2 linked regions of the Parashewanella spongiae genome follow. Each later gene encodes a partner of the first gene's protein in a complex. Links are inferred from orthologs where the notes say so. Each region holds a gene or a part of one and is shown on either strand. Other genes may lie near its edges.

Region 1 (5,275 bases):
CTCATTATTTTTTCAGATAATGGTCCTGAAAATAGTGGCTGTCGTACTCAATACCTGTTTAGATTAGTAGCGTTTAGTGAACAATCGAAACTCAAGATTCGAAACGTCTACTACCCGCCATACCACAGTAAGTACAACCCGATAGAACGAGTCTGGTCATCGTTAGAGAGACATTGGAATGGCACATTACTTAGTACAGCCAAAACGGTAATAGAATGGACAAAAACAATGACATGGAAAGCGATGAGCCCAGTAGTCAATTTAATTGATAAAATTTACTCAAAAGGAGTCAAGCTCAATAACAAAGAAAAAGAAGAGCTGGAAAGTAAAATAGTCAGAAATAGTGAATTACCAAAGTGGGATCTTACAATCACTCCAATTGCGGTAGATTTTTAAATGCTAGATCCCTAATAGCACCTCATTTGTCATTAAAGGCCAATCAAATCACCTGCCTGAATTTGCTGACAGCCTGTGCTGAAATGGAGCGTTATGCCGAAGCCAAATCATTGGTATTGAACGATACAGATACAGACAGTTTAATGCAACAATGGGGCATCAAGCCTAATGTTGCCATTTACAATGCCTTTATTAAAGTATGTATAAAGGCTAAGAAATTTGACACTGAAATATGGTATTTAGAAAAAATAATGAACGAATGTAACATGAGTACTCCTTCACAAGTACATGCTCAACTTGCGCCGCTTGAAAAAGATAATTTCGCAAACATGATTGGTAAAGGGATAACACAAGGAATATATAAAAAAATGTTGGTTTAATGAATCATTGTATAGATTTACATATGGATAAAATCTTCGAAGGACATTCAGGCGATGGTACACATATTCGAGGTGTTCCATTAGCTTTCGCAAGATTATTATTTTGTTACCACAAAAAAAACAATGAACCCAAGATAACATCGATCATAACTGGATACCATGGCAATAATACGTTAAAAAATGGAATGATAAGTTTTCTCAAAGATGAATTTAGACTTGAGTTTATCGAGGATAAATTCAACTCAGGAATGATAGTATTGAGCGAGTATAGCCATTAACTTGATACTCGCGAGCACACTTTTTAGTATGATCGCATCATAGAACAACGACAATATTATAATGTTAACTGCATTTTTATTTAACCTGAATAAATCGGTTGGGAGCGTTCATATACGCAGAAAAAATTACTGATAGCAAAGCATGAATAGCAGCAAGTAGTGGTTACCGACATACAAAACTGTCGTTATTACATTGCTACGTTGAGATAATTTTGTGAAGTATTCTTTATAAACCAAAGTTTGTGCATACAAGCTCCCGAAGGGCAAGGCTAAAGGTTTCCATTACTGCGTTGCACGTTCTTGAATTATCCCGCCAAAAGACTAAGTGCGTTGAACGCCAGTTTTGTATGGCGGCCGTAGGGAATATAGTACTTCGAACATGCGCCTTGTACTGAAAACCTTTATTTCTTGCTGAGTGAGAGATTAACCTAAACGTTCATGATAGGCATAGATGTCATATGCGATTACTTTGGCTACTATTTTTCTATCACCCTACACCATGAAAATTGTATTCGCTGAGATTTGAAGATTATTTCCAACCTAAAGCTAAAAACGAAGTAATTTTTAGCTTTTATGCTTTCACTAACAGGCTTGGGAATAGGTGTTAGCGGCTATTTTCACGGTAAAACATCAGTTGAACGCTGAGTATATGAGTAACTGTTTGAGTCAATAAGATGACTTTATCATCATGGCTTTCACCCAATGAGTGAAGTGCTCTACGCTCACAAGCTTGCTAAAATGGCTGCTATCTGCGTTGTAACTTTTGCAAGTAGAATAACTACTTGCTGCAAGCTACGCCTTACTATCAGCCACTTTTTCTACGCTTGAGAACGCAGTCAACTGATGTTTTTAGGATTAATTACTGTAATTGGTATTAGATATCCATTTTCGCAGATGTCACGAGAAATCATGTTTATCCGTAACAAAAGAAAAACCGCAATCATAGACTACGGCTTTTCTTTTGAAACAGTAAACTAGGTTAGTTTAGGCCTATCACATCATGCCGCCCATTCCGCCCATTCCGCCCATTCCACTCATATCAGGTGCGCCGCCGGCTGGAGCTTCTTGCTCTTCTTCAGTTACCATCGCTTCTGTTGTGATCATAAGACCAGCAATTGATGAAGCAAACTGTAACGCACTACGAGTCACTTTAGTTGGGTCAAGAATACCCATTTCTAGCATATCGCCGTATGTGTCGTTGCCCGCATTGTAACCATAGTTACCACTGCCGTTCTTCACATTGTTGGCAACCACTGACGCTTCTTCACCAGCGTTATCCGCAATTTGGCGAAGTGGCGCTTCCATTGCACGTAGTGCGATTTCAACACCGTGTCTTTGATCTTCGTTCGAAACGTCGACGTTGCCAATCTTAGACGCCACACGAATAAGCGCGACACCACCACCAGAAACCACACCCTCTTCAACCGCTGCACGAGTCGCGTGAAGTGCATCTTCTACTAGTGCTTTCTTCTCTTTCATCTCGATTTCAGTAGCTGCGCCTACTTTAATTACTGCAACTCCACCAGCCAATTTCGCCATACGCTCTTGCAATTTTTCTTTGTCGTAATCAGAAGTTGACTCTTCAACTTGTTGCTTGATTTGTGTAACGCGAGCATTGATTTGCGCTTCTTCTCCTGTACCATCAATAATGGTTGTATTGTCTTTCGTGATAACTACACGCTTAGCTGTACCAAGATCTTCTAGAGTTGCTTTTTCAAGCTCCATACCAACTTCTTCAGCGATTACCGTACCGCCAGTAAGAATTGCGATGTCTTGCAGCATGGCTTTACGACGATCACCAAAACCAGGTGCTTTAACAGCAGCCACTTTAACGATGCCGCGCATGTTGTTGACTACTAGTGTTGCTAGTGCTTCACCTTCAACATCTTCAGCAATAATAAGTAGTGGCTTACCCGTTTTAGCTAGACCTTCTAGTAAAGGCAGTAATTCACGGATATTAGAGATCTTTTTATCAACCAAAAGGATGAATGGTGATTCTAGTTCAACGCTACCTGTTTCTTGTTTGTTTACGAAGTAAGGTGATAGATAACCGCGGTCAAACTGCATACCTTCCACTACATCAAGTTCGTTTTCCAGTGCTTGGCCTTCTTCAACCGTAATAACGCCTTCTTTGCCTACACGCGCCATAGCGTTTGCGATGATCTCACCAACGGTTTCGTCAGAGTTTGCTGAGATAGTACCCACTTGAGCAATCGCTTTTTCATCGCTGCACTCTTCAGATAAATCTTTTAATTCAACAACGGCCGCTTTAACGGCTTTTTCAATGCCGCGTTTAAGATCCATTGGGTTCATGCCAGCAGCAACCGCTTTAAGACCTTCCGTTACGATAGCTTGTGCTAAAACCGTCGCGGTAGTTGTACCGTCACCTGCTGCATCATTGGCTTTTGATGCAACTTCTTTCACCATTTGAGCGCCCATGTTTTCGAACTTGTCTTTTAGTTCGATTTCTTTTGCAACTGAAACACCATCTTTAGTGATCAGTGGAGCGCCAAAGCTTTTGTCTAATACAACGTTACGTCCTTTTGGACCTAAAGTAACTTTTACCGCGTTAGCAAGCACATTAACGCCTTTAAGCATTTTTACGCGCGCGTCATTTCCGAATAAGACTTCTTTTGCAGCCATGTGAATATATCCTCTGAATTTGGTTTAAATGAAAAAGAATCGTTTATTACGTTACTCGTTACGCAACAACAGCAAGAATGTCTGCTTCAGACATGATTAATACTTCTTTGCCATCTACTTTTTCTTTCTTAACGCCATAACCTTCGTTGAAGATAACAACGTCGCCGACTTGTACGTCCAATGCTTGAACCGTACCGTTTTCTAGAATGCGACCTTTACCAGTAGCCAAAACTTTGCCACGTGACGACTTTTCAGCAGCGCTGCCAGTCAATACAATACCGCCCGCTGATTTTGACTCTACTTCAAGCGGCTCAACAATAACGCGATCATGTAATGGACGAATATTCATTTATGGATTCTCCTGACGATTAATAGCCTATAGTTACAGGCAACTTATACTATGTTCTTAGCCTTAAACACCTTGGTTTATCTTATAAAATAAGAATAGGCTGACTTGATGATTGAGATATGGGGCCTGCCGTAAAAATACCAAGGGCTTGAAAATAAAAAAATTGGAAAATCAGCCCATAAAGGCTTTCCGTTTATTTTGATTCAAGCCATTGTGATGAAAACTTGTTAGAATTCTATTTATCATTACCTGACTAATACCAATTATGCTCAGCCAAAGTTACTGTAGGCTAGTTTAGCGCATTGAACAATATAGTTACTATATCGTCATTACAGATAGTTACTATATCGTCATACCAGCGTAGGCTGGTATCCAGTGGCTTTTCCAAGAAAAGAAAAAACACTAGGGGCTGTTTATCTTTCGTGATTATTTTTGCAGCGATAAATTGGTCGTTTTATACAAGACAGAGCTTGTGCGGTTTGGTATTCCAAATAAGCAAGCGATAACGCAGTAGAAATGACCAATTTACGCTGTCTTAGATGCTTTTGAGCGTTCACTGTTCTGTGTTGTAACCCGTTCACTTAGATGACTAAGCTTCACAGCTTACGCCTTGAACAGATAAACGCTCAAATAGCACAAAATTTAATCCTGAAAGATAAACAGCCCCTGGACTCCAGCCTACGCTGAAGTGACAGCAAAGTTAGCTGAGCTTTGTAGGTGATCAGGTATCCTTATGAGTCGTATTTTATGGAACTTTAACCGATAGTCACTTATGAAAGATAAACACGGATTGCTCAGTGCCCCTATCGGTCAAGTCTTGCTAAAACTAAGCCTACCTAATTTATTAGGTATTTTTACTGTGTTTGCATTTAATTTAGTGGATACGTTTTTCATCAGTCGCTTAGGGACTGTGCCACTGGCCGCCATCAGTTTTACTTTTCCTGTCACCCTCATCGTGATCAGTATCGCTATTGGAGTAGGTGCTGCTGTATCCACTAATTTAGGCCGCTTAATTGGCTCTGGCCAAGCCCCACATGCCCGAGTTTTTTTACATGATGCATTATTACTCAGCTTTCTAGTCGCCACTGGGCTTTGTTTGATCGGCAGCGCATCAATGCATTGGCTGTTTACTTTGATGGGCGCCAATGCCGAAAGCCTACCTTTAGTGAATGATTATTTGTTCATTTGGTATCTCGGCGCACCATTACTGGTTCTGCTCATGGTCGGAA
Region 2 (4,638 bases), 680 kb from region 1 along the record:
ACCCCAGCAATTGTGAGTCAAGACTTAAACCAAACCAATCACTTAACCAGTAGGTCAATAATAATCTGATCAAAAAACCAAAATATCGAGGATAAATAAGACTCTGGGTTACCTTCGATTCTTGCATTCTTCACTCGTCTTTAATTTGGTTATTTTAATTAAATAATAAAGGGTTATGAGATTCTAATAAATGTAAATATTTGCATTTATTGATCTATGTTATCTGTCACGAAGAAAAATTTGGTTGTCATCAGAACAAAGTTCAGCAAGCTCAGAATTGTAGCGCCTTAACTGAATATTGAGGTTCATTAAACTGGTACAAATGTTGAATTGTTCAAGGTATTCACGACGAGAACAGTCAGTTCTTTTTGGGGGGAGTGACTTCCTTGAATTTTGAAGACGCTGTTGTCGACTTTCACTGTTTTTAATTAACATGGTTAATTCACAGATCCTGTCTTTGATAATGTTTTGGGTACTTCTTATTGCCGGTTTAGGTACGTGAAGTTCGCGAATGGAAGGCATTTTTGTATTTTGTATTTTTAGGATGTGCTTTTTGATTGATTCTTGCCTTAATTGATCTGTTTTATTTGATTTAATTAAAAATGATTTTGCACTGTGGGGTATAGCAGCAAATTTTAGTTTATAGACTTCATGAAGTGAAACTAATTTTTCTTTATTTTCAACGTCTAGCTGCTTGTTAGTTGTCCTAACTAGGCTTCCGTTAGATGGTTTTTGGGTATGTTTTAATCGGTGTGTTTGGTTAGATGGATGAGGAGCGGATTTTTCACTTTCTGATAATGGTGTTGATTGAAACTTCTCTGCGTGATCAGAAGTCGCAGTCGTTGATTTTTGTTGTGTTACAGCTTGAGAAGTGAAGTGTTCTTCTCCATGGTATTGATCTCGGGAAGAGTTGAAAGGTGTTGCAGTTATCATACTACGATCCTCCATCAATTTTAGCCAAAGTCATTGATATAGAAAAAGTCTTATACAGAGTTATATAACAGAGCATATGGTTTTACATGGTTAGCTGGATAAGAGCAATTTTTCACCTGTAAAATGAACGAAACTTAATGTTTTTTTCGATTTACGAATAGCTAATACCAATTACAGTAATTAAATTCCCAGCTCAGAGCTATGTATGTGTTCAAAGTACAAGTGAAATTGATGAAAACATAGTTATTACCGACATACAAAACTGTCGTTACTTTGTTTCCAGCCTGCGCTGGAGTGACGAGAACTCATCGGTATACTTTCTTCCGCAACTTTCCTAAGCTCATTTCCATTTTATCTGAAACGAGCTTAGTTAGAGTGACTTGTAAATACTGTTTGTATCAACAAAGAAAGTAAAATAGTGAAGCTTTACAAACCTGCGTCAGCTTTTAATACTTCAGCTTTATCCGTCGCTTCCCAAGGGAATTGGTTACGACCAAAGTGACCGTAAGCCGCAGTGTCTTGGTAGATAGGACGAGCCAAATCGAGCATTTCTGTTAAGCCATAAGGACGAAGATCAAAGTGTTGGCGTACCAGCTTAATCAGTACTTCTTCAGAAACTTTACCTGTACCAAAGGTTTCAACACTGATTGATGTAGGTTCTGCTACACCAATGGCATACGACACTTGGATTTCACAGCGAGCCGCTAAACCAGCAGCAACAATGTTCTTTGCTACGTAACGAGCCGCATAAGCGGCGCTACGGTCAACTTTTGAAGGGTCTTTACCAGAGAATGCGCCGCCACCATGTCGAGCCATACCTCCGTAGGTATCAACAATGATTTTACGACCTGTTAGACCACAATCACCTACAGGACCACCAATCACAAAACGGCCAGTTGGGTTGATGAAGTACTTAGTTTCATTACTCAGCCATTTTGAAGGTAACACTGGTTTAATGATGGTTTCCATCACGCCTTCAATTAAGTCGGTTTGATTGACACTGTCACAATGTTGAGTTGAAAGCACCACGGCATCAATCCCAACAATTTTTCCTTCATTATACGCAAAGGTGACTTGGCTTTTTGCATCAGGGCGTAACCATGGCAAGGTGTTGTCTTTGCGAACTTCAGACTGTCTTTTAACTAAAGCATGAGCATAAGTTACAGGAGCAGGCATAAGTACATCAGTTTCATCACTGGCGTAACCGAACATCAAGCCCTGATCGCCCGCACCTTGATCTTTTGGATCAGCACGGTCGACACCTTGGTTAATATCAGGAGACTGTTTACCGATAACGTTTAATATGGCGCAAGAGTCAGCATCAAAACCCATATCTGAATGGGTATAACCTATGTCTCTGACGGTTTTACGAGTGATTTCTTCGATATCAACCCAAGCCGAAGTTGTGATTTCGCCGCCTACCATTACCATGCCTGTTTTTACGTAGGTTTCGCAAGCGACACGAGCTTTAGGATCTTGAGTCAAAATTGCATCAAGAACGGCATCTGATATTTGATCTGCAATTTTATCAGGGTGACCTTCAGAAACAGACTCAGAAGTAAATAAATGTTTTGCCATTGGGGGAAATCTCATCAAATTAGGTTGATATGCCTCTGTATCTAGTACAACGGTTAATAAAAGTTAATTGAATAACCCTACAAAGTATAGAAGCATTTACATCTAGACGGCTATTTTAGTTCAGTTGCAGTTATTTTTCATCCCTTAATTGGGATTTTTAATATTTTAATTATTTTTATTTACGGTAAAAATAAATCTTACTTGCCGTTAACAAACGGAAAAACTTTAAAATTCAGTGAATAATACCAATTACAGTAATTAACTTCCCACTTAGCAAGAGCTAAAGGATTTCAGTACAAGGCGCAAGTTTGAAGTACTATATTCCCTACGGCCGCCATATAAAACTGGCGTTCAACGCACTTAGTGCTTTTGTCGGGATAATTCAAAAACTTGTAACCTAGTAATGGAATCCTTTAGCCTTGCCCTTCGGGAGCTTGTATGTGTCCAAATTACTACGCAAAACTGTCTCAACGTAGCAATGTAATAACGACAGTTTTGTATGTCGGTAATAACTATGTCTTCATCAATTTCACTTGTAATTTGAACACATACATAGCTCTGAGCTGGGAATTTAATTACTGTAATTGGTATAAGAGGTGAAAAAGGGTTGCCATTTCATTTAATGACAGGTGTTCATGTGTGAGTCAGCTAAAACAAGGTATAAAAAGATATTGTTAATAATTGAGCTATCTCATGTGGTCGTCATTACAAACTCAACTTACAAGCTACTTTTATGATCCCTTACCCGTATTAGTTGAAGATGAGACTCAACAACCAGACGAAACAAATAGTAGCCCCCATGTTGCTCAAGTTTCGGATGAACGTGACCTTGATTTGAATGGGTCTTCTACAGCTAAGGCTACTCTAGAACCAAGTCAAGCAGGAGAGCCAAAATTAACTTCTTCAATAAGCCCATTTGCTCCAGTTAGAAAAACGGCTTGTGCAAGTAAATTGCAAGCTTGTGCCCAAAAGCGATTTACACAAACAAATAAGGCAATAGTTTGGGCCATGCCTGAGGTGACATTCTTTGAGCTATATCAAGAAAGAGGCTTGCATGTGATCTTTCATGAAGCCCACCGATTTCTCATTAGAAGCATCAAAAAATTTTCAAATTTTCCACCAGAATCAACAGAAAATGATGTGTTAAATAAGACAGAAATGATGAAACTGATTTGTGAATGTTTAGGCTTGTTTAAACGATATAAATTGTATCGGGATACTTACCCAGACGAAGGCTGTTTTCTTGAGGGGTTTCATCAGAGAAGTGTGACTAACCTTTCTGTGATTGGATACCAAGAAATGCACCTTAAAATAATCGATGTTATTTTCAATTACTTTATATTTTTGCTGCAAAAATATGGGCTGTTTATCCTGATTGTTGACTTGATGCCAGCTCATTTAAAAGGGATTGGGAAGAAAGTTGATGAACTGTCAATTTTAATTTCAGGTCTTTTATCCGATCTTTTCCATGAAGACTTTTCATTAAATTTGCTGAAATTCATTCAAGAGTATTATTTGATTGCAGCAGCAGAAGAGCAAAAAGATAAGTTTCCAAATGCTTCGATGTTAAGCCTGTACTTTATCAGCGTCATTGCTCAAAGTTTGGTCGTTGTACATGGCTCTGAAGCACCCATCGTCCAACGATTTCGTGATAAATTACAAATCTATGAAGGGTTTGTCGAACGACTTGAATACGATGTTTTAACCAACTCAGAGATAAAAGAAAATAAATCACTGTATTATTATCATTTAACAAATGGATTTAGATATTACGCCTTTGTCATTAAACCAAAGAGTTGGGCCAGCATTATTAAGTTGGTTTTACCAGAATTGGAAGAATTGCCAGAGCTTCAGTTTAATATTACTTTGCGGGCTTTGACTGAAATGTTAGCAAGATACTTGAAGGCGGTGCAACACGACGATATGCCATTGTGGGGGAGGTGATTCATGGTCTTGTGTGTTTATTAAGCCACCCAAGAGTCTTCCCTTATATAGAAAAAAAACAGACTTTGAAGCCGTTAGTGCAAGAACTATCTAGGCGCCATAACCTAACGCTTCAAATGAAAAAAGATACATTCCCTGCTTCATATGGTCGTCAGAGCTTAGTACAAGAAAAAAAAGACTATT

Evidence for each region.
Region 2: the proteins of groL (region 1) and metK are in contact, whole or in part, in a cryo-EM structure (PDB 8P4O), measured with the Escherichia coli proteins. The link is inferred for Parashewanella spongiae from one-to-one orthologs.

The regions. Positions count from the first base shown.
Region 1 is NZ_CP037952.1:5,193,062-5,198,336, forward strand. The notes cover bases 1,373-4,242. They hold groL (chaperonin GroEL), read right to left. Parts: upstream 3,698-4,242; coding sequence 2,048-3,697; downstream 1,373-2,047. Other genes in these bases: E2I05_RS20620 (co-chaperone GroES), read right to left, coding at 3,756-4,046. Outside these bases: E2I05_RS20605 (hypothetical protein), read left to right, coding at 423-776; E2I05_RS20610 (hypothetical protein), read left to right, coding at 776-1,054; E2I05_RS20625 (MATE family efflux transporter), read left to right, coding at 4,819-5,275.
Region 2 is NZ_CP037952.1:4,512,886-4,517,523, reverse strand. The notes cover bases 436-3,423. They hold metK (methionine adenosyltransferase), read right to left. Parts: upstream 2,512-3,423; coding sequence 1,360-2,511; downstream 436-1,359. Other genes in these bases: E2I05_RS17930 (hypothetical protein), read left to right, coding at 3,205-3,423; E2I05_RS17940 (hypothetical protein), read right to left, coding at 436-933. Also shown: E2I05_RS17945 (ATP-binding protein), read right to left, coding at 1-127; more of E2I05_RS17940, read right to left, coding at 220-435; more of E2I05_RS17930, read left to right, coding at 3,424-4,455; E2I05_RS17925 (hypothetical protein), read left to right, coding at 4,443-4,638. UniProt on the Escherichia coli protein: Catalyzes the formation of S-adenosylmethionine (AdoMet) from methionine and ATP.